One region of the Dyella aluminiiresistens genome, then DNA from elsewhere that is predicted to be linked to it. Evidence: predicted binding sites of a transcription regulator. Region 1 holds the regulator's gene; each other region holds the start of a gene.

Region 1 (7,684 bases):
TGCCCGGTCTGGGTTTCCGCCGGAATGTTGATCGGCACCTCGCCCTCCAGGGTCGGCACCGGCAATTCGACACCCAGCGCGGCCTGCGAAAAACGGATCGGCACCTCGCAGTAAAGATCGTTGCCGTCACGCTGGAAGATCTCGTGTTCGCGTACGTGGACTTCCACGTACAGGTCGCCGGACGGTGCCCCGGACGGGCCGGCCTCACCCTGCCCGCTCAGGCGGATGCGGTCGCCATTGTCCACGCCAGCAGGAATCTGTACCGACAAGGTGCGACGCTCGTCCAGGCGGCCCTCGCCATGGCACGGCTTGCAGGGGTTCTCCACCACCTGACCGCTACCGCCACAATGAGGGCAGGCCTGCTGGATCGAAAAGATGCCGTTCTGCATGCGCACGCGACCGTGGCCCTTGCAGGTCGTGCAGGTGGTCGTCTTGCCGTCGGCCGAGCCGCTGCCGTTGCAGTGATGGCAATTGACCTGGGTGGGAATCTCGATGGTCTTTTCGATGCCGAACACGGCCTCCTCGAGATCCAACTCCATGATGTAGCGCAGATCGGAGCCACGCCGCGGACGTCCCCGGCCACCACCGAAAATGTCGCCGAAGATGTCGCCGAAGATGTCGCCCATGTCACCGAAACCACCAGGGCGACCACCGCCCATGCCGCCTTCGAAGGCGGCGTGACCGTACTGGTCGTACATGCCGCGCTTCTGCGCGTCGGACAGCACTTCGTAGGCTTCCTTGGCCTCCTTGAATTTCTCCTGTGCGTGCGGGTCGTCCGGGCAGCGGTCCGGGTGGTACTTCATCGCCAGCCGACGGAAGGACTTCTTCAGCTCGACCTCGGTGACGGTACGTTCGACACCCAGGACCTCGTAGTAATCACGCTTGCTCATCATGCACCCACAACATCACACACTCCCCCTAACCTGCTCCGGACCAGGCCCGGTCAGCAAACAGCCCACGCCGGCTAGCGGCTCCGGCGCGGGCTGCGTCATATCGGCTACGCCGACGGTCGACGATTACTTCTTGTCGTCCTTGACCTCGGTGAACTCGGCATCCACCACGTCATCAGCCGCGGCAGACGGGTCTTCACCCGGAGCCGGCGGCGGCGTCGCACCACCCTGAGCCGCAGCGTACAACGCCTGCGCCACCTGCTCGAGCTTCTCGACCTTCGACTCGATCGCGGCCTTGTCGTCGCCGTCCTTCACCTTCTCCAGGTCGGACAGTGCACCTTCGATGGCGCTGAGCTGGTCGGCCGGCACCTTGCCGCCGTGTTCCTTCAACGCACTGCGGGTGGCGTGCACCAGCTGATCGGCCTTGTTGCGGGCACCGACGAGCTCGTGGAACTTCTTGTCCTCTTCCTTGTTCGCCTCGGCGTCCGCGACCATGCGCTGGATTTCCTCGTCGGACAGGCCCGAGCCGGCCTTGATCTCGATCTTCTGTTCCTTGCCGGTCTTCTTGTCCTTGGCCGACACATGCAGGATGCCGTTGGCGTCGATATCGAAGGTGACCTCGATCTGCGGCATGCCGCGCGGCGCCGCTTCGATACCCTGCAGGTCGAACTTGCCCAGCGACTTGTTGGCGTTGGCGCGTTCGCGCTCACCCTGCAGCACGTGCACGGTCACCGCGGTCTGGTTGTCGTCGGCGGTGGAGAAGATCTGCGAAGCCTTGGTCGGCACCGTGGTGTTCTTCTCGATCAGCTTGGTCATCACGCCGCCCATGGTCTCGATGCCCAGCGACAGCGGGGTCACGTCGAGCAGCAGCACGTCCTTGACCGAACCACCCAGCACGCCGCCCTGGATCGCCGCGCCGACGGCCACGGCCTCGTCCGGGTTGACGTCCTTGCGCGGCTCCTTGCCGAAAAAGTCCTTCACCGATTCCTGCACCTTGGGCATGCGGGTCTGACCACCAACCAGGATCACCTCGTCGATGTCGGAAACGCGCAGGCCGGCGTCGTTGAGTGCGGTGCGGCACGGCTCGATGGTGCGCTTGACCAGGTCCTCGACCAGCGCTTCCAGCTTGGCACGGGTGAGCTTGATGTTGAGGTGCTTCGGACCGGAGGCGTCGGCCGTCACGTACGGCAGGTTCACTTCGGTCTGGTGGCTCGACGACAGCTCGATCTTGGCGCGCTCGGCGGCGTCCTTCAGACGCTGCAGTGCCAGCGGATCCTTGCGCAGGTCGATGCCCTGGTCCTTCTGGAACTCTTCGACCAGGTAGTCGATCACGCGCTTGTCGAAGTCTTCGCCGCCGAGGAAGGTGTCGCCATTGGTGGCCAGCACTTCGAACTGCTTCTCGCCGTCGACCTCGGCGATCTCGATGATCGACACGTCGAAGGTGCCGCCGCCCAGGTCATACACCGCGATCTTGCGATCACCACCCTTCTTGTCCAGGCCGTAGGCCAGTGCCGCCGCCGTCGGCTCGTTGATGATGCGCTTGACTTCCAGGCCGGCGATGCGGCCGGCGTCCTTGGTCGCCTGGCGCTGGCTGTCGTTGAAGTAGGCAGGCACCGTGATCACGGCCTCGGTGACCGGCTCGCCGAGATAGTCCTCGGCGGTCTTCTTCATCTTCATCAGCACCTTGGCCGAGATTTCCTGCGGCGCCATCTTCTTGCCGTCGCTGGTCTCGACCCAGGCGTCGCCATTGTCGTGGGCCACGATGCCGTAAGGCACGATGTCGAGGTCTTTCTGCACTTCGGCGTCGGTGAACTTGCGGCCGATCAGGCGCTTCACCGCGTAGAAGGTGTTCTTCGGATTGGTCACGCCCTGACGCTTGGCCGGCGCGCCCACCAGCACTTCGCCATCCTTGCTGAAGGCCACGATCGACGGCGTGGTGCGATCACCTTCCGCGTTCTCGATGACCTTGGTGGTGCTGCCGTCCATGACCGCGACGCAGGAGTTGGTCGTACCCAGATCGATACCGATGATCTTGCCCATGTGATGTGCTCCAGATGCTTGGTGCGGCCCCCGCGGCCGCGATGTTTTCCAGATGGGGGTCGTGCCCCCCGATTCAATGCCGCGCAACCATGTCGCTGCGCGCGCGACCGCTCCCTCGCGGTCAGTCCTTCGCCACGGCGACCAGCGCCGGGCGCAGCAGGCGCTCGTTCAACACGTAGCCCTTCTGCAGCACGTTGACCACGGTGCCGGGTGCAGCGTCCTGCGCATCGACCATGCTTACCGCATGATGGCGCTCCGGATCGAGCATCTGGCCCCTAGGGTCGACCTGGGTCAGACCGTTGTTCTCGCCCACCTTGAGCAGCGACTTCAGGGTTAGGCTGAGGCCCTCACGCATCGAGGTCACATCGCCGCCTTCCACGGCCAGGCCGCTTTCCAGCCCATCGAATACCGGCAGCAGTTCGTTCAGCAGCTTCTCGTTGGCGAAGCGGCGCGCCTGCTCCAGGTCGCGATGCAGGCGGCGGCGCTGGTTCTCCAGCTCGGCCTTCTCGCGCAGCACGGTTTCGCGCAATTCCGCGTTGCTGGCTTCAAGCTCGGCCACGCGTGCCTTCAGTGCTTCCAGATCAGCGTTCATGGCCTCGTCCGCCGCGTTTCCTTCGGGCGTCGCGTTCGACGCCTGCGGGTCAGTGTTGTGCATGAATGACTCCAAACCTCATCCGTGGCCGGCACCACGTGCCGACCGTCCAAAAACTGCGGGGAACCCCGCCTCCCGAGCCTCTTATGAGGCCGTCGCGGCGCGATTCAAGGCGTCGCTGAGCAAGCCGGCCGTCGCCTGCACCACCGGAATCACCCGCTCGTAGGCCATCCGGGTGGGACCGATCACACCCACGGCGCCCAGCACCTTGCCCTGGGCGCCATAGCTGGCCGTGACGACACTGCAGCCGTCCAGCGCGGAAAACCCCGATTCCTCGCCGATGAACAGGCGTACGCCCGGCGCCCGCGCGCAGACTTCCATCAATTGCAGCAGTTCGTTCTTTTTCTGGAACGCCTCGAACAGGTCGCGCAGGCGCTCGAGGTCGGCCAGTTCGGCATACCCCATCAGGTTGGTCTGTCCGCTGACCAGCACGTCGTCATTCTGTGCATCGGGTGCGAACGATGCTGCGGCCAGTTCCATCGCGCTGGACAGCAACCGGTTCAGTTCGCTGCCCGCCTCGCGCAGTTCGCGCAACAGGTGGGCGCGGATATCGTCCACGCGCAGGCCGACGAAATGAGCGTTGATGTAATTGGCCGCCTGTTCCAGTTCGCGGCCATCCAGTGGCTTGGCCAGCTGCACGATACGGTTCTGCACCTGGTTGTCCGAGAACACCAGGATGACCAGCACCCGTGCGTCGGGCAGCGGCACGAAATCGATATGTCGCAAGGGGAAGTCGGCCTGCCGCGGCACCGTCACCACCCCCGCGAAGTGGGTCATCGCCGACAACAGTGCCGACGCATTGCCCAGCAGGTCCCGCGTGGTGGCCGGCTGCGGCGGCAGTTCGCGGCGCAGGCGGGCCATTTCCTCGTGCGGCAGCGGTTGCAGCTCGATCAGGCTGTCGACGAACAGGCGCAGGCCGCGCGGTGTCGGCACCCGGCCGGCCGAGGTGTGCGGCGAGGCCACCAGCCCGGCATCCTCGAGGTCGGACATGATGTTGCGGATCGTCGCCGGACTGACCTCGAGCCCGGACGAACGCGACAGCGTGCGCGACCCGACCGGCTCGCCATCGACCAGATACTGTGCGATCAGCGTACGCAGCAGGCGGCGGGCACGGGCATCGAGGTCGTGATGGGTGGGAAATGGCATGCGCTGTGGCAATCCGTGAGACACAAAAGAAATAAGGTCTACGCGGCCAGCATGCAAGCGCCGGCCGATCGCACTGGCGATTGTAGCGACATGCATGCCGCTACAATCGCCCGACAACCCTCCGGACTGAACCCAGCCCATCTATGCTCATCTCGCTCTACGTCCGCCATTTTGCCGTCGTCGAAGCCGCCGAGATCGGTTTCGGCCCCGGATTGACCGTCGTCAGCGGGGAGACCGGCGCCGGCAAATCGCTGCTGGTCGATGCCCTGCTGCTGCTCGCCGGTGCCCGTGCCGACAGCGGCATGGTGCGGACGGGCAGCGATCGCGCCGAGATGGCTGCGGAGTTCGACCTGAGCAACCTGCCCGAAGCCCGCACCTGGCTGGAACGGGAGGAACTGGACGAGGACGGCAGCTGCCAATTGCGGCGCGTGATACGTGCCGAAGGCAGCTCGCGCGCGTGGATCAACGGCCGACCGGTCAACGCCGGACAACTGGGCGAACTCGCGACCCTGCTGGTGGAAATCCATGGCCAGCACGAACACCAGGCACTGCTCTCCCGCAGCCACCAGATGACGCTGCTCGATGCCTACGCAGGCAACGAGGCGCAGGTCGAGTCGGTACGCACGCTGGCCACCGAGTGGCGCGAGCTGGGGCAGAAGATCCGTCGCCTCAGCGGCGGCGATGACCGCGAACAGCGGCTGGACCTGCTGCGCCACGAACTGGCTGAACTGGAACGCTGGGCCCTCCCGGCCGGCGAACTGGCCGAACTGGAAACCAGCCACAAACGCCTGGCCAATGCCGGGCGCCTGGCCGAAGGCGCCTCGGGCGTGGTCGAACTGCTGGATGGCGACAGTGAGTTCGCACTGCAGCGCGCGCTGGGCCGCGCCCATGCCGAACTCGGAAAGCTGGCCGGCCTCGACGACCGGCTGAACCCCTTGCTGGAACTGCTCGACAACGCATCCATCCAGCTTGGCGAAGCCACGGACAGACTCAACCGTTACGCACAGGACGTCGATCTGGACCCCGAACGCTTCGCCGAAGTCGACGCCCATCTCGCCCACCTGCACGAGCTCGGCCGTCGATACCGCCTGCCGGCTGGTGAACTGCACGACAAGCTCGCTGCATTGCGCACCGAGTTCGACGAACTGGAGGGCGCCGGCGACATACTCGACCGCCTCACCAGCGAACAGGCACGGGTCCATGCCCGCTATACACAGGCCGCCGAGGCGCTGAGCCAGGCACGCAGGGACGCCGCCCAGCAGCTCGGTGGCGAAGTCAGCGCGCTGATGGGCGAACTGGGCATGGCCGGCGGCGTGCTCGAAGTCGCCCTGGAAGCCAGTTCTGCCAACACACCGGACAGCCAGGGCAACGAACGTTGCGAGCTGCTGGTCAGCGCGAACCCGGGCCAGCCTCCACGCCCGTTGCGCAAGGTCGCGTCCGGCGGCGAGCTGGCCCGCATCAGCCTGGCCATCGAGGTCGCCACGCTGGGCAAGGACAGTGTCGGCACCATGGTGTTCGACGAGGTGGACAGCGGCATCGGCGGCGCCGTGGCCGAAGTCGTCGGCCAGAAGCTGCGCGCGCTCGGTTCGAAGCGGCAGGTGCTGTGCGTGACCCACCTGCCCCAGGTGGCGGCACAGGGACATGCCCACCTGCGCGTCAGCAAGCACAGCGACGGAAACGACACCCACACCCGGATCGAGCTGCTCGGCGCGGACGGACGTCGTGACGAACTGGCCCGCATGCTTGGCGGGGTGGAGATCACCCGCGAAACCCGGGCCCACGCCAAGAAGATGCTGGAGCAGGCGCAGTCAGCCTGAGCTGCTCCTCGTCGCACCGAGCAGGCCGCGTTCGCTGGCGATCCGGTACAGATCGAGTTCGGAGCCCGCGCCCAGCTTGCCCATCAGGCTGGCCCGGTGGATGTAGACCGTCTTCTGGCCGATGCCAAGCTCGGCCGCGACCTGCTTGGGAGCGAGGCCCGCAGCCAGCAGCAGGAACACTTCGCGCTCGCGGGCCGTCAGGCGCTCGAACGGATCAAGCTCCTGACCCGACCGATCCGCACGTCGCTGCTGGAGGTCGGAGCTCAGGAACTGCTCGCCCTGCATCACGGCACGCAGTCCGGCCACCAGTTCCTCCGGCGCCACCCCCTTGGTCACATAGCCGCTGGCCCCGCGACGCAGAGCCTCTGACACATAAGGCTCGCCGTCATGCATGCTCAGCACCACGATCCGGGTATCCGGCGCCACACTGCGCAGATGTTCGATCAACGGCAGACCGCTGCCGTCCGGCAACGACAGGTCGAGCGCCACCAGGTCCGGGCGATGCTGGGCAATCGCCTCGACGGCGTCGTCCGCGTTGCGGCACTCGGCAATGACCTCGAGGTCCGGCTCCAGATCGATGAGCCGTTTGAAGCCTTCACGGACGATCGCGTGGTCGTCAACCAGAACAATGCTGTACATGGGTGCCACTGTATCAGCCTTGGCGCTCCGCAGAGACGCCCCGTGTACCATCCGCTGATGCGCTCGTCCTACCTGCCCTCGCTTCTTCGCGGCCCCTTGCTCGGCCTGGGCTATGCCCTGTGCTGGTCATTCCTCTGGTCGATCGCCGATCCCTACTGGATGCTTCCGTTCGGCCTGCGCTTCGGCGTGTTGCTGCTGGCGCCGTTCCGCTACTGGCCATGGCTGCTTGGCGGCGAACTGCTCGCTGCCGGCCTGAACGACCTGCACCATGGCAGCCCGATGGGCTGGGCCATTTTCGCCTTTGGCGACCTGCCGCAACCCCTGGTCGTGGCCATCTGCCTGTGGTTGCTGCGACGAGCCCACCTGAAGCCGAGTCTGCAGAACCCGGAGGACGTCTCCCGCCTGCTGTTGTCGGCGGCGTTCACCGTCCTGGCCGCAACAGCCATGGATACGGCCATGCTGGCCGTCCTCCACGCACCGCCGACCACCGACCTGCTGCT
Region 2 (7,684 bases), 1.8 Mb from region 1:
AGCCTGTCGGCCAGTGCACGGCTGATGATCACGACGTGAGGATGATCATTGTCCTTCGAGACGAATTCGTCGGATCGGAAATCCCTGCCTGCGGTCAGATGCAGGCCCAGTGTGTCGATCAGGTGGGGTGTGCCGTCGTAAAAGCTGGATATCTGGCAGCTCTTGCTGTGCAGGGACAGCTGCGGGGTGGTGCAGACCAGGCCGAACCCGTCCTGCCTGTTCAGGGGCAGCGCATAGCTCACCGCCGCCACCGACCTGACTCCGGGAATCGCGCGCAGCGCCGCCAGGTCGGTCTGGTGCTGGGCAACGGCATTAACGGCATTATCGTCCGTGCCGGTGCCATGGCTGCGGATGACGGACAGCTCGTTTTCCGCGATGCCGGTCGGTATCGACACCTGCTGGATGCGTCTGGCGATCATGAAGGCCACGTTGCAGACAATGGCGCAGGTAAGGGCAACCTGCAGTGTCAACAGGGCGGCTGTAAGCGCGTGGTGCCTGAGGCTGGAGATGATCGGACGCAATTCCATGATTGTCCTGTGCTGTGCGAGCTGACTAGTGGCTGTTCTTCAATTGCAGTGCGGGTGCTACGGAACAGGCTCGCCACGCAGGCAACAAGCCGGCCAGCACACTGGCGACAACGGCAAGCACCAGGGTCAGAAGCAGCATCGATAGATCCATTCGTGCGATGTGGGCGTAGTCGTCGGGGCGATGCCGCACGCTCCACAGGCCCAGTTCTGCGATCAACACGCCCAGCATGCCGCCGCCCAGGCCGATGAGCGCCGATTCGATGCCGAACTGCACGAAAATGTCACGCTTTCTGGCACCCAGTGCGCGGCGTACGCTGATTTCGCCACTGCGACGCAGGAACTTGGCCAACAGCAGCGCCACGATATTGACCATGCAGACGAACAAGAAGCTCAACGCCAGCCATAGCTGCAGGCGGACGTCGTCAGGAACCAGATTTTCGTGCGCTAGCCAGCCCATCAGACTGTAGAGCTTCGCATTGCTGGCCGGTCGCTGGAAGCGGCCCAGCGACCGTTGCTGTTCGGAATAGTTGCGCAGGAACCGCCTGTACGCGGCGACCTGTGCCGGGGTGTCCAGTTGTACCCAGAACTGCAGCCAGGTCGCGGTCGGGCTGTGCATGTAGTCGTCGCTAGGGCTGACGACCCAGGTGTCCATGTTGCCGTTGATGTCCAGGTCCAGGTCGGCAGCGGTGGACAGCGGCAGGAAGAACTGGTCGCCCTTGCTGTAGTGGTCGGACGAGACGTCGGCATAGAACATCGGCGAAGGCTGCCAGTCCGCGGTCACGCCGATCACCCGGAAATCCTTGTCGCCCAGTTGCACCATCTTGCCGATGGCGTCATGGCTGCCGAACAGCTTCTGTGCCAGCGAGTCCGCCAGCACAACCACATGCGCGCTCGACGCGTCGTCGTTCGATGTCCAGCCGGTACCGTGTTCGAACGGCACACCGAACATGTCGAAGAAGTCCTTCGTGGTGTAACGGCCGTCTGCATAGAACGGGCGGACCTTCGCGCCGTCATCTGCGGAACGTACCAGCAGATGGCCGCCCGCCATCGCTGCCTGCCGCGTGGCGCGATGCGCCTGGAGCAAGGCCATGGCATCCGGCCATGTAAGGTTCGCGGAGACATCACGGCCTGTCGCGATACTCGTGAATTTGAGCGGCAAGGGGTCGAGATGCGGGGTATACAGATGCGCGCTGCGACCGGGCATGGGGTCGTCCGTCATGACATGCAGCACGGTCAGCATCGTCATGGTGGCGCCGATGCCCAGACTGATCGCCAGCACCATCAAAGCAGTAAGGATCGGCGTGCGCTTGACGCTGTTGAGCGCCAAGTCCAGATAGTACCCAATCATCAAACCCCCTCGGTCGGCTGCCTGGAACTCCTCTGCGCACCCGTGGCCAGCAGTGATTCCAGTCACTGACCGATTCGACCCGGTGCGCAGCCCCGATGCCTGGAGTTTGGCATGTTCTGCCAAGGTCCAGTCAATCGGGACCTGTCCGCGAAGTCCGCCGAGGGCTTGGTGTGGCGCGCGACAATGGTGAAACCGGAAAAATCTGTTGGCGCTTTCCATTAGTTGGCCGGATCAGCGCTTCGCTTTGCGCCCAGCGGCGTAGCGGGCATTTCCCGGATCAGTGCGGGGGAGTGCACGCGTTCCTCGACACGCATCTGCCCGTGGCCGTTACCCGTAAAACATGTGTCTGAGGGCATGTCGCGAGAGCTTGCGTTTGGAGTTCGTCAGCCATTGCTCCATTGCGCCGACGGACATCTCGACATGCAGATACATTTCGTGTACTATTTGGTTTATTAAATGGGTGGCGGGAACTTTCGCGACCTTTAGCACTCGAAGTACCAGAGTGCTAAGCTGACCCCTCATTCAGGAGGTTCCGTACATGTCTCAAGCCCTGATGACCGCCAATTTCCCGATCCCCAGCGTGGTCGGGAGCCTGGACGCCTATATCTCGGCCGTGCACCGGATTCCGGTGCTCAGCCAGGAAGAAGAGCAGTCGCTCTCGCGCACCTACCAGGAACAGGACGACCTGGCTTCAGCCAAGAAGCTGGTGATGTCGCACCTGCGTTTCGTGGTGCACGTCGCGCGTGGTTATGCGGGCTACGGCCTGCAGCTGGCGGATCTGATCCAGGAAGGCAACATCGGCCTGATGAAGGCGGTGAAGCGTTTCGATCCGGACCAGGGTGTCCGGCTGGTGAGCTTTGCCGTGCACTGGATCCGTGCCGAGATGCACGAGTTCATCCTGCGCAACTGGCGCATCGTCAAGGTGGCCACCACCAAGGCGCAGCGCAAGCTGTTCTTCAATCTGCGCAAGAGCAAGAAGCGCCTGGGCTGGATGAATGCCGAGGAAGTGCGCGTGGTGGCCAGGGACCTGGGCGTGCCGGAAGCCACGGTGCGCGAGATGGAATCGCGCCTGTCCGGCCGCGATATCGGATTCGAGGCGCCGGCTGATGCCGACGACGACGCCAAGCCGGCTCCGGAAGCGTTCCTGATCGACGAAGGTGCCGATCCCTACGACAACGTGGCCGATGCCGACCAGGCGGACAACCAGATGGAGACGCTTTCGGCTGCGCTGCAGAATCTGGATGACCGCTCGCGTGACATCATCCAGCGCCGTTGGCTGAATGAGGACAAGGCGACGCTGCAGGATCTGGCCGATGAGTATGGTGTGTCGGCGGAGCGCATCCGTCAGGTCGAAGCCAATGCGATGAAGAAGATGCGCGGGCTGTTCGCCGCCTGAGCCGTTTCTTCTGCAGCAGACGTTCCATCGACGGCCCGCATGCGGGCCGTCTCCGTTTTTGATGGCCGTTGTGGCGAGACGGCACCCCCGCTTCAGTAAAGATCGATCGGATCCACATCCAGCGACCAGCGCACCTTGCGCGAGGCGGGGCATTGCGCGAGCGCGATCATCCAGGGGCGTGCCGTGGCGTGCAGGGCCTGTCGGCTCTGCGATTCCAGCAAAAGCTGGCCACGGTGCCGGCCGGCTCGCAATGGCATCGGCGCGGGCATGGGGCCGGCCAGTTGCAGGCCGTGGCTCGTCGGAAGTATCGCGACCGCCTCGGCCAGGAAGCTGTCGACGGCGGCACGTTGCATGGCCTCGGCACGCAGCAGGATCTGGTGGCCGTACGGCGGTAACTGGGCTAGCTGCCGCTCGGTCAGCAGCTCGCGGGCGGCGGTGGCGTAACCCTGGGCGAGCAGTTGGCGCAGCAGCGGGTGATCGGGGTGGTGGGTCTGCAACAGCACCCGGCCGGGTTTCGACGCCCGTCCCGCGCGACCGGCCACCTGCACGACGGTCTGCGCCAGGCGTTCGCTTGCACGGAAATCGAGGCTGTGCAGGCCTTCGTCCACGCCGACAATGGCGACCAGGGTCAGGTTGGGCAGGTCGTGGCCCTTGGCCAGCATCTGCGTGCCGACCAGGATGGTCGGCCTGGCTGTGTCGCGCAGGTTCTGCAGCAGTTGTTCGAAGCTGTCGCGGCGGCGCGTCGTTTCCCGGTCGATGCGCAGGACCGGTACGTCGGGAAAGCGTGCGACGAGTGCCTCCTCCAGTCGCTCGGTGCCCTGACCCTGGGGTTTCAGTTCGCCGGCGCTACAGGCGGGGCAGTGCTCTGGCAAAGGCATCCGCTTATCGCAGTGGTGGCAGATCAGGCTGCGTCGTCCGGCGTGTACGGTCATCGGATGTTCGCAGCGCGGGCACTCGGCGTGCCAGCCGCAGGCATGGCAGAGCAGCACCGGCGCATAGCCCCGGCGGTTGCGGAACACCAGCACCTGCTCGCCGCGCGCCACGGTCTCGGCGACGGCCGCGAGCAGGGTCGGCGAAAGCCCGTGTTCCAGCCGTTGTGCGCGCATGTCGACGATCTGTACCTGCGGTGGTCGCGTGGCACCGGGACGGGCACGCAGATGCAGTGCGCGATAGCGGCCGGCGTCGGCGTTGGCCAGCGACTCCAGCGATGGCGTGCCCGATCCCAGGACTACCGGTATGCCCAATGCCCGTGCACGCACAATGGCCAGGTCCCGTGCGTGGTAGCGGAAGCCGTCCTGTTGCTTGTAGGCGCTGTCGTGTTCTTCATCCACCACGATCAGCCCGGCCTGCGGCAGGGGGGTGAATATCGCCGAACGGGTGCCGAGGATGACCCTCGCTTCGCCCTGGCCGGCACGCAACCAGGCGCGCGCGCGGTCGCCTTCGGAGAGATTGGAATGCAGCACTTCGACCGGGACGCCAAGCCGTTCGCGCAGGCGGCGGACGGTTTGCGGCGCCAGCCCGATCTCCGGCACCAGCAGCAGGGCCTGCCGACCCTGTGCCAGGGCCTTGGCGATCAGGCTCAGGTAGACCTCGGTCTTGCCGCTGCCGGTGACCCCGTCCAGCAGGAACGGCTGGAAGCGACCGAAGGCGGATGCGACCTTGTCGACCGCGGTCTGTTGCTCGCTGCTGAGGGGCGGCCCCGGTGCGGTCGGCGTGGCAGTCGTGACGTGCTGCGCAATGCGCTCGATCAGGCCACTCTCTGCCAGACGACGGGCGGCAGCTCGCCAGCCGGGCAACTGGTCGGTCAAGGTCTCGGCTGCCAGTGGCCCGGTTGCCAGTGCGTTCAACAAGGCCAGACTGCCGCCGCGACGACTGCCGGCATCGATGGCGCTGCGTCCGGCCAGGGTCAGCTGCCATGCCTCGTGGTGGATGGCGGGCAGTGGCTTGTCTTCGCGCAGCGCCAGCGGCAGCGCATTGGCGTAGGCTTCGCCAGGCGCGGCCAGCCAATACTCGGCGGCCCAGGCCAGGCTTTGCATCAGTTCGCTGTCCAGCAATCGCTCGTCGTCGAGGATCCGCAGTGCGGGCTTCAGACGCGCATGGCCGACACTGGAGCCGGAGGCCACTTCGACGATCACCCCGACCATGCGGCTGCGGCCGAATGGCACCAGTACACGGCAGCCGACAGCCGCCTGCCCGTTGGCGGGCGGCAGATAGTCGAACAGGGTGGGCAGGGGGACCGGCAGGGCGACGCGGAGTACGGCTGGCATGCAAACCTCGGAAGGGCTCAGTGTAGCGTGCCGCTGCACGGCGCTGTCAGCATGCAACCAGCTCACTCGGCGGGCGCTTGCCGCCGATAGCTCGTGACGAATTCATGAAAGACCGATAAGTCACTCTGTCTCCGCAGGTTTTCAGCTTATCCACAAAAGCTGTGGATAAGTCTGTGGATGTAACGGGGAGAGCATGTCCCAAGGCGCATGGGGGCGGTCCCGGGGACGGCTTGCGCAAGTTTTAATCATTCATGAATAAGCTTTTCAATCAATGACTTGCATGGGCCATCAAAACAACGTCATGCATGCTTCCAGGGCTTGACAAGCCCGTGTGTCAAGTAGGTTTCGCTGTGCAAAACCCTGGTCCGGAGCGGAGGCTTCCCAGTCATGCAGCCTGGTGTCGAACGATCTCGCCTGGCGCGGCGACGGCGTTCGAACAGCTGTTTGTCAGTGCGCGATGCCAAGTGCTCCGGCGACCAGGAGCACGACCAGCAACAACCAGAAATAAAGCCAGCCGATGAACCAGTACTTCACGACGGTCATCAACCAGCCTTGCCGGTAGATCCGCTTCTGCATCAGCAGCAGATAGACGGGGGCCCATAGCACCAGGATGCGTTCTAGCCAGTTGAACGGGTAGGCCGTCCAGGCGGCATGCGGCTCCAGCCAACCTGCCAGAAGGGCCAGCAGGGTACACAGCAAGAGCCACAGGAACAGAAACGCGTGGCTGTGCAGGGCCACGATCAGGTGCTCCATGTACAGCCGGCGCTTGAACAGATAGAAGAGCTTCAGCAGCAAGGCGAATACCGGCACCAGCACCAGCATGGCACCAGGCAGTTTGCCGAACACGCCGCTGATCATGCGCTCCTTGGCGGCCTCGCTGCTGACGGGATCGCCGTGCTGATAGGTGTGCCAGTTGTCCCTGAGGTGCTGCAGCATGGACGTCAGACGCTGATTGGCGAAGCCGGGCAGCCAGCCGATCTGGATCGGCTTGATCGGATGGTCGAACGATGATGTCTGGTGTCCTTCCGCGGCAACGGAAGACGGCGGCAGGGGCGGAGCGTGCAGTTCGGCCAATCGCCGGTTGGCGGCCTCCAGCAGCTGTTGCTTGGCCTTGGCGGCCTGCGCGAATGTGCTGCTGTCGCCGAAAGTCTGCACGGCATTCAGTGCGTCGAGCTTGTTCTGCAGGATGCTGCGGACGTCGTCGGCATTGCTGGCCTGTGCGAACGCCTGGCCATGGTCGAGCAATACGGTCGTCTGCCGCTGTTCGAAGGTCCGCGATATTTTCTCGTTGGTGACCAGATGCAGCACGAAGAAGGTCAGCAGGCACAGTACGAACATCAGCCGGAACGGCGCGATGTAGCGTACCCGCCGGCCGGCGAAGTATTCGAGTGTGAGGAAGCCGGGTTTCAGGAACAGTGCGGGCAGCGTGTGCAAGATGCGGCTGTCGACGTGCAGCACTGTCTCGACGATCTCCTCGGCGGTGTGGTGCACCGGCTTGAGCACGCTGTGCACGGACTGCCCGCAGTGATGGCAGAACTCGCCCTTGAGCAACTCGCCGCAGTTGGCGCAGTGCAGACCCTCGATCGTCGTCGGCTCCATCATTCCCTTTTCCCCATTGCATGCATGCGACGTGCCGCGCGATCTTGGCACAAGGGGTCCGGCGGAGGCAGCCCTGGACCGCCGGTCGGGTACAATCGCGCAGCTCAAGAGCCGGCTGCCATGACCTCCATTTTTTCCGATCGTACCCGCATGGTGCGCGAGATCGGCGCCACCGTGCGCCTCGCGCTTCCGTTGATGCTGGCCCAGCTTGCCGCGATCGGCAGCAACGTGATCGATGCGATGCTGTCCGGCCACTACAGTGCGCATGTGCTGGGCGCGGTGGCGATCGGTGCCAGCATCTGGTCGCTGGTAGTGGTCAGCGGTATCGGCGTGATGATGTCGGTGCCGCCGTCGGTGTCCCAGCTGGATGGTGCGGGGCGGCGACACGAGATCGGCGCGGTATTCCGTCAGGCGCTGTGGCTGGCGCTGACGCTGGGTTGGCTGCTGTGGTTCGCGGTGCGACATGCCGAACCGCTGATCCAGCTGATCGGGGTGACGCCAACGCTAGACGTGTCGGTGAACGAGTTCCTGCATGCGATCAGCTGGG
Region 3 (7,684 bases), 1.0 Mb from region 1:
GAGTTGCCCAGGTGCGCCTCGGTGCGCACCACGCGCATGCCGCGGCCACCGCCACCGCCGGCGGCCTTGATGATCACCGGGTAGCCGATCTCGCGCGCGATGCGCAGGTTTTCCTCGATGTCTTCGCCCAGCGGTCCGCCGGAGCCGGGGACGCAGGGCACGCCGGCGGCCTTCATCGCCTTGATCGCCTCGACCTTGTCGCCCATCAGGCGGATCACGTCGGCGGTGGGGCCGATGAAGATGAAGCCGGACTCTTCCACCTGCTCGGCGAAGTCGGCGCGCTCGGACAGGAAGCCGTAGCCGGGGTGGATCGCGTTGGCGTCGGTGATCTCGGCTGCGGCGATGATGCGCGGGATGTTCAGGTAGCTGTCGGCCGACGGGCCCGGGCCGATGCAGATCGACTCGTCGGCAAGGCCCACGTGCTTGAGGTTGCGGTCTGCGGTGGAGTGCACCGCCACGGTCTTGATACCCAGACTGTGACAGGCGCGCAGCACCCGCAGGGCGATTTCGCCGCGGTTGGCGATGAGGACTTTCTCGAGCTTGGGCATGGTCAGGCGATCACGAACATGGGCTCGTCGAATTCCACCGGCTGGCCGTTCTCGACCAGGATGGCCTGCACGGTACCGGAGACGTCGGCCTCGATCTGGTTGAACATCTTCATCGCTTCGATGATGCCCAGCGTTTCACCCTGTTTGACCTGCTGGCCGACCTTGACGAAGGCGGCTGCGCCGGGGGTGGCCGAGCCGTAGAAAGTGCCGACCATCGGCGCCTTCACCACGTGGCCGGCCGGCAGTGCGTCGGCGGCGGCCTCGGTAACGGGGGCTGCGGCAGGAGCGGCAGCCGGCGCGACTGGTGCGGCGGCCACGGCGACCGGCGCCGGGGCGGCCATCGTCACGCCACCCTTGGGCACGCGCGACAGGCGAACCACTTCCTCGCCTTCCTTGATTTCCAGTTCGGCGAGGTTCGATTCCTCGAGCAGGTCGATGAGTTTCTTGATCTTGCGCAAATCCATCGGATCGGCCTTCTTGTTGAGTCACGGATGCCGCCGCAGCGGCTGGAAAGGTAATGTCAGGCGGACAGGCGGCGCAGGGCCGCGTCCAGGGCCAGCAGATAACTGTCGCTGCCGAAGCCGCATACCACGCCGACGGCGAGGTCGGACAGGTGGGAGTGATGCCGGAACGGCTCGCGTGCGAACACGTTGGAAAGGTGCACTTCGATGAACGGGATCGCCACGCCGGCCAGTGCGTCGCGCAGTGCGATGCTGGTATGCGTCAGGGCGCCGGCGTTGCACAGGATCATCGCGACCTGCTCGTCGCGCGCCTGGTGCACGCGGCCGATCAGCTCATGCTCGGCGTTGGACTGGAACCACAGCAGTTCATGGCCCGACGCCTGTGCGTGCTCGGCGAGCCGCGCATTGATGTCGGCGAGTGTGTCGCGGCCGTAGATATCCGGCTCGCGCACGCCCAGCAGATTGAGGTTGGGTCCGTGCAGGACCAGGAGCTTCGCCACGCGATAACCTTGAAGCGGCGCCCAGGACTCGGGAACGCGCGCAGTGTGCTCGCACTTGTGTGTATTGTCCAGTTCGATGGAGTTCGGCGATGTTTGAAGGAGAACTGCACGTTAAAACGTGCGGCGACGTATGTTGAGCCGTTTCCTTCAGTGCGTGTCGCGCGCCGGCGACAGCCATGCGTGCAACTGCGTGGCGTCCAGCGGGCCGCGATGGATGGCCAGAACGCGACCGTCGGCGCCCAGCAGCACACTGTACGGCAGGACCCTGTCCGTGTCGCCGAAGCGCAGCGAGGTACTGGGCGAGGCGAGCTGACCGATCAGCACCGGATAGTTCACCGGGTGGGCGGCCAGGAACGCGCGCACGCGGCCCGGGTCGTCCATCGCGATGCCGATGATGCGTGCGCCCTGCCTGCCCTGGCTGGACTGCGCTTTCGTCAGTGCCGCCATCTCGTCGAGGCAGGGGCCGCACCAGGTGGCCCAGAAGTTAATCAGTACGCGGTGGCCGCGGAAGTCCGACAGACGGTGTCCATGACCGGCTGTGTCCAGCAGTGCCATGTCGGGTGCCTGCTCGCCGATCGCGGTCACATGGACGCCGGCCGGCACACGCGCCAGCCGGCTTTCGTGCTGGAGCCAGGCGCCCGCGGCGGCGGCCAGTGCAGCGAGGGCGAGGATCAGCCAGGTCGAGCGGGTGAACATCTCAGTGGCCCGCCGTCAACGCTTGTTCGACCCGGTCCGCGGTCAGCACCGTCGGCAGCAGCTGTCCCTTGCCGCCTCCCCGCGGGAAGATCACGTACAGGGGCACACCCGGCGAATGGTAGTGCTTCAGGAACTTGGTGATGGCGGGGTCCTCGTTGGTCCAGTCGCCCTTCATGTAGACCGTGCCGGTGCGCTTGAGCAGGGCGCGGAACGTATCGGTGTCCAGTACGGCGTGCTCGTTGGCCTGGCAGGTGATGCACCAGTCGGCCGACATATCCACGAACACCGGGGTGCCGGCCGCGCGCAGTGCCGCCAGTTTCTGCGCGTTGTACGGCATCACGTCGGCACTTTCCGTGGCATGCGTGCCGGCACGGGCAGGCAGGCGGGCGAGCGCGTAAAGCGGCACGACCGTGAGCAATGCGAAGACCAGCACCCATGCACGGTTGCCGATGCTGCGATGGCGGCTTTTCTCGAACCACCACAAGCTCATCGCCAGCATGACTGCCGCGACCAGCAGCAGGCCCACGGCGTTGGCGCCGCGCTGGTTGGCCAGCACCCAGGCAAGCCAGACGGCGGCCAGGTACATCGGGAAGGCGAGAAACTGCTTGAGCGTCTCCATCCACGCGCCCGGCCTGGGCAACAGCCGGGCCAGCGCGGGTACAAAGCCGATCAACAGGAACGGCGATGCCAGTCCAAGGCCCAGCGCCACGAAGACCAGCAGGGCCAGTGCCGGTGGCGCAGTCAGCGCATAGCCCAGTGCCGGCCCCATCAGCGGGCCGGTGCATGGGCTGGCAACGACTACGGCAAGCACGCCCACGAAGAAGTCGCCACGCCAGCCTGGCTGATTGGCCAGCGAGCTGCCCACATTGCCCAGCGAACTGCCGAACTGCACCACGCCGGAAAGCCACAGGCCCGACGTCAGCATGACCAGGGCCAGCACTGCCACCACCATGGCGTGTTGCAGCTGTGTCCCCCATGCGGCCTTGAGCATGATCACGACCAGTCCCAGCACGATGAAGCTGGCCAGCACGCCCGCTGTGTACAGCAGGGCGTGGCGTCGGCGTCGCGCGGGGCTTTCGCCGCTTTCGATGACCGACACCGCCTTGATCGACAGCACCGGCAGGACGCAGGGCATCAGGTTGAGGATCAGTCCACCGCCCAGAGCCAGCAGAAGCGCGGCGATCAGGCCGGGACCCGCCGTAGTGGTCACGCTCGCGCCGGTCGCCGCGGTCGGATGCCCGGCCACTGGAGGCGTCGCCACGCCTTGGGCGATGGCGCCGCTGGTGAGGTCCACCGTCACCGTGCGGGTCATTCGCGGGTAACACACACCGCCGTCCTGGCAGCCCAGGAAGCTGGCCTGCAGGGTCAGTCTGCGATGGCCGGTGGTGTCGCCCTCGACCGGCACCGGCAGTTCCAGTTGCCCGAAATACACCGTGACATTGCCGTACTGGGCATCCTGGTGCGTCACGCCGCCAGCAGGCCAGGCCGGTGCGCCCAGGCGCAGGTTGCCGGCATTCAGCAACTGCAGGCTGATGTGGTTCTGGTAGACGTAGTAGTCCTTCGGCATCGTCCACTGCAGCAGCAGGTGGTGTGGGTCCTGCGCGACGGCACTGAACTGGAACGCCTGCGCGGCGGGCAGTGGGCGTCCCTCGCTGGGGCCCGGCGATGCGCCGTTCAGGCGACCCAGTGCCGCGCTGAGCGGGTTGTTGCCCGGCGCCCCGCCGGCATCGGGACTGGTAACGGGTGCGGCGGCCGGCAAGGGCAGGTCCAGCTGTTCGGTATGCGGCGGATAGCAGATCTTCGGTTCTACCTCATGGCAGCCCTGGAACTGCACGCTCAGGCGCAGCCGGGTCGTGCCGGGCGCTACCGTATACGGAATGGTGGCGTCGACGCTGTGATGATAGGTCTCCACCGGCCCTAGATAGGGGTCCACATGCTTGTCGCCGGCCGGTAACTGCGCCACGCCCAGGGTCACCCCGGGGCCGGCGGTGAACTTCATGCGGCCCCGATAGAGGTAGTAGTGCGGTGCGATGACCCAGTGCAGCTTCAGCACGCCCGGCGCGGACGCATCGGCGCTGAGCTTGTAGGCCTGGGTGACCGGCAGGATGTTGTCGCTCTGTGCGAGGGCGGCCGATGAACCCAGCAGAACGGAGCCCAGCAGAGCAGTCAGCAACAGCAGCGATCTGGCCCAGCGGCCGTGGAAAATCCGGCGCATTGCGACTCCAGCATGTTCTTGGGATAAGACCTGGATTATCGCCCAGCTTCGGCCCGATACCAGAATCCGGGCATCAGGTTTCCTCTCCCAGCAGCCTGCGCCGACCAGCGCCGAAGCGCAGCATGCCTGTGGCCAGGGCCACGCCGAGCAGGATGATCGCGCAGCCGCCGGCCATGACACTGGTGACCTTCTCGCCCAGGAAGATTGCTCCCCACAGCACGCCGAACACCGGAATCAGATACAGCACGACCATCGCGCGGTTCGAGCCGACGCGCGCCAGCAGGCGGTAGAACAGCACATAGGCCAGCGACGTGCAGGCGGCCGCCAGCAGGAAAAGCGCGGCCCATGCGCCGGGTGTTGGCATCCGCGCCGGCCAGAACCAGAGCGTCGCTGGCAGCAGCAGGATGGCTGCAGCGAACTGGCTGCCGGTCGCCACGGTCAGCGGCGACACGACCTGCAGGTGGCGATGGCTGTAGTGGGTGCCGAAGGTGTAGCAGACATTCGCCCCCACACAGGCGGCCATGGCCCAGCCGGTCGACGCGCCGCCGTGGCCGAAACCTAGTGTGCCGCCGATCAGCCAGACCACACCGGCCAGGCCGATCAACAGCCCGCAGGTTCGCGGTGCATCGAGCTTCTCGCCCAGCCACAGCCAGCCGGAAGCGGCCACCAGCAGGGGCGCGATCGTGTCGAAAATGGCGGACAGCCCGGCGGGCAGGCTTTGCGCGGCATAGGAGAACAGCACGAACGGCAGCGCGGAATTGGCGATACCCACCAGGGTCACTGCCCGCCAATGCGCGCGCAACTCCGCGCGGCGGCTGCGGGAGGCCAGCAGTGGCAGCGAATAGGCGGCGGCGACGATGGCGCGCATGCCCGCCAGCGCCACCCCGCCGAACTGGTTGGCGCCCATGCGCATGAACAGGAACGAGCCGCCCCACAGGGCACCAAGCAGCAACAACGCGGCAAGGTCGGACTTTTTCATGGCGTGGCTCGGGTATCCGGGGTGGATACCTTAAGGTGGGGTGCTGACAGAACCTGTCAGCAGTCTTGCTATCGGTAGGGCGTGTTGGCCGCAGCGCTCAGTCGACCGCCTGCCGGGCCCAGTCCAGGTAGGCGGCATGGCCACGCTCCACCGGCACCGCGATCAATTCCGGCACCTCGTAGGGGTGCAGCTCCAGCAGCCGGTTCCTGAGTGCCTCGAAGCGGCCGCCGGTGGTCTTGATCAGCAGCAGTTCCTCGGTGTCGGTGACCACCTCGCCCTGCCAGGCATAGGTGGACGACACCCCCGGAATGCGGTTGACGCAGGCGGCCAGCCGTTCGTCGACCAGCGCCGTTGCGAGCGCCAGGGCGCTGGTGGCGTCAGGGCAGGTGCAGTAGCAGAGTAGGACCGGTTCGGACATGGCGGCGTGGCGACGGGGCGGCGCACAAGATTAACGCTCCGGCCCTTGAAATGCCGTCCGCGCGCTCCATGTCCGTGTCAGGTCGATGGATCGGCCCCTTGCAGGGGCGTTTTGCATCATTACAATTGGCACTCGCTTCGGTGGAGTGCTAACAGCACGGTCCGAACCTCAACTTTTCCTCAACCTACTCATCAAGCTGGAGTCGTCATGAGCAAACTGCGTCCGCTGCACGATCGCGTCATCGTCAAGCGCCTGGAAGAGGAGCGCGTCTCCGCCGGCGGTATCGTCATCCCCGACAGCGCCACCGAAAAGCCGACCCGCGGCAAGGTCATCGCCGCCGGTACCGGCCGCATCATGGAGGACGGCAAGGTTCGTCCGATGTCGCTGAAGGAAGGCGACGTGGTGCTGTTCGGCAAGTACGCCGGCCAGGAAATCAAGATCGACGGCGAAGAGCTGGTCTTCCTGAAGGAAGACGACATCGTGGCCGTGATCGAAGGCTGATCGGGTTGAGCGCGTAGACCGCGCTCGCCAGTCGCCGGGCTCGCTTTCGAGACCAGCAACCCCTTTCCTTTATTTCGAAATTTTTGAGGCAGAAATTTTATGGCAGCCAAAGAAGTACGCTTCGGCGAAGACGCCCGCTCGCGCATCCTCAAGGGTGTGAACACCCTGGCCAACGCGGTCAAGGTCACGCTCGGCCCGAAGGGCCGCAACGTCGTGCTCCAGAAGAGCTTCGGCGCTCCGACGATCACCAAGGACGGCGTCTCCGTCGCCAAGGAAATCGAGCTGGCCGACGCCTACGAGAACATGGGCGCGCAGATCGTCAAGGAAGCCGCCTCCAAGACCTCCGACAACGCCGGTGACGGCACCACCACCGCCACCGTGCTGGCGCAGGCGTTCATCCGCGAAGGCCTGAAGGCCGTGGCCGCCGGCATCAACCCGATGGACCTGAAGCGCGGCATCGACAAGGCGGTGACCGCCGCCGTCGGCGAGCTGAAGAGCCTGTCCAAGCCGACCGCCGACGACAAGGCGATCGCCCAGGTCGGTACCATCTCGGCCAACTCCGACAGCGCCATCGGCGACATCATCGCCACCGCGATGAAGAAGGTCGGCAAGGAAGGCGTGATCACCGTCGAGGAAGGTTCGGGTCTGGACAACGAGCTGGACGTGGTCGAGGGCATGCAGTTCGACCGCGGCTACCTGTCGCCGTACTTCATCAACAACCAGCAGAGCCAGCAGGTCGAGCTGGATGACCCGTTCATCCTGCTGCACGACAAGAAGGTCTCGAACGTTCGCGAACTGCTGCCGATCCTCGAGGGCGTGGCCAAGGCCGGCAAGCCGCTGCTGATCGTCGCCGAGGAAGTGGAAGGCGAGGCGCTGGCGACCCTGGTGGTCAACACCATCCGTGGCATCGTGAAGGTTGCCGCCGTGAAGGCGCCGGGCTTCGGTGACCGTCGCAAGGCGATGCTGGAAGACATGGCGATCCTGACCAACGGCCAGGTGATCTCCGAGGAAGTGGGCCTGTCGCTCGAGAAGGCGACCATCGCCGATCTCGGCCGCGCCAAGAAGGTCGTGGTCACCAAGGAAAACTCGACCATCATCGATGGCGCCGGTGAAGCCGACAAGATCCAGGCCCGCATCGCGCAGATCAAGGCGCAGATCGAGGAGACCTCCTCCGACTACGACCGCGAGAAGCTGCAGGAGCGCGTGGCCAAGCTGGCCGGCGGCGTGGCTGTCATCAAGGTCGGTGCTGCCACCGAAGTCGAGATGAAGGAAAAGAAGGCGCGCGTCGAAGACGCCCTGCACGCGACCCGTGCGGCGGTCGAGGAAGGTGTGGTGCCGGGCGGTGGCGTTGCGCTGCTGCGTGCGC

Evidence for each region. Region 1 encodes HrcA, which represses chaperone genes, less so after heat shock. Its sites were predicted from a motif close to TTNGCACTCNNNNNNNNNGAGTGCNAA; they were not measured.
Region 2: the regulator HrcA is predicted to act here: its motif matches at 2,358-2,384, upstream of rpoH (RNA polymerase sigma factor RpoH).
Region 3: the regulator HrcA is predicted to act here: its motif matches at 5,943-5,969, upstream of groES (co-chaperone GroES).

The regions. Positions count from the first base shown of each region.
Region 1 covers NZ_CP132911.1:1,593,311-1,600,994, reverse strand. Annotated here, with positions in the region: gene dnaJ (molecular chaperone DnaJ) at 1-890, opposite strand, end outside; gene dnaK (molecular chaperone DnaK) at 1,017-2,984, opposite strand; gene grpE (nucleotide exchange factor GrpE) at 3,052-3,585, opposite strand; gene hrcA (heat-inducible transcriptional repressor HrcA) at 3,667-4,728, opposite strand; gene recN (DNA repair protein RecN) at 4,872-6,545, shown strand; gene RA164_RS06965 (response regulator transcription factor) at 6,537-7,184, opposite strand; gene RA164_RS06960 (MASE1 domain-containing sensor histidine kinase) at 7,242-7,684, shown strand, end outside.
Region 2 covers NZ_CP132911.1:3,387,841-3,395,524, reverse strand. Annotated here, with positions in the region: gene RA164_RS15145 (ABC transporter permease) at 1-527, opposite strand, end outside; gene RA164_RS15140 (ABC transporter permease) at 553-1,875, opposite strand; gene rpoH (RNA polymerase sigma factor RpoH) at 2,414-3,271, shown strand; gene RA164_RS15130 (primosomal protein N') at 3,364-5,538, opposite strand; gene RA164_RS15125 (DUF3667 domain-containing protein) at 5,986-7,140, opposite strand; gene RA164_RS15120 (MATE family efflux transporter) at 7,258-7,684, shown strand, end outside.
Region 3 covers NZ_CP132911.1:543,948-551,631, forward strand. Annotated here, with positions in the region: gene accC (acetyl-CoA carboxylase biotin carboxylase subunit) at 1-548, opposite strand, end outside; gene accB (acetyl-CoA carboxylase biotin carboxyl carrier protein) at 551-1,012, opposite strand; gene aroQ (type II 3-dehydroquinate dehydratase) at 1,069-1,509, opposite strand; gene RA164_RS02205 (TlpA family protein disulfide reductase) at 1,657-2,205, opposite strand; gene RA164_RS02210 (protein-disulfide reductase DsbD family protein) at 2,207-4,420, opposite strand; gene RA164_RS02215 (DMT family transporter) at 4,494-5,399, opposite strand; gene cutA (divalent-cation tolerance protein CutA) at 5,497-5,817, opposite strand; gene groES (co-chaperone GroES) at 6,025-6,318, shown strand; gene groL (chaperonin GroEL) at 6,418-7,684, shown strand, end outside.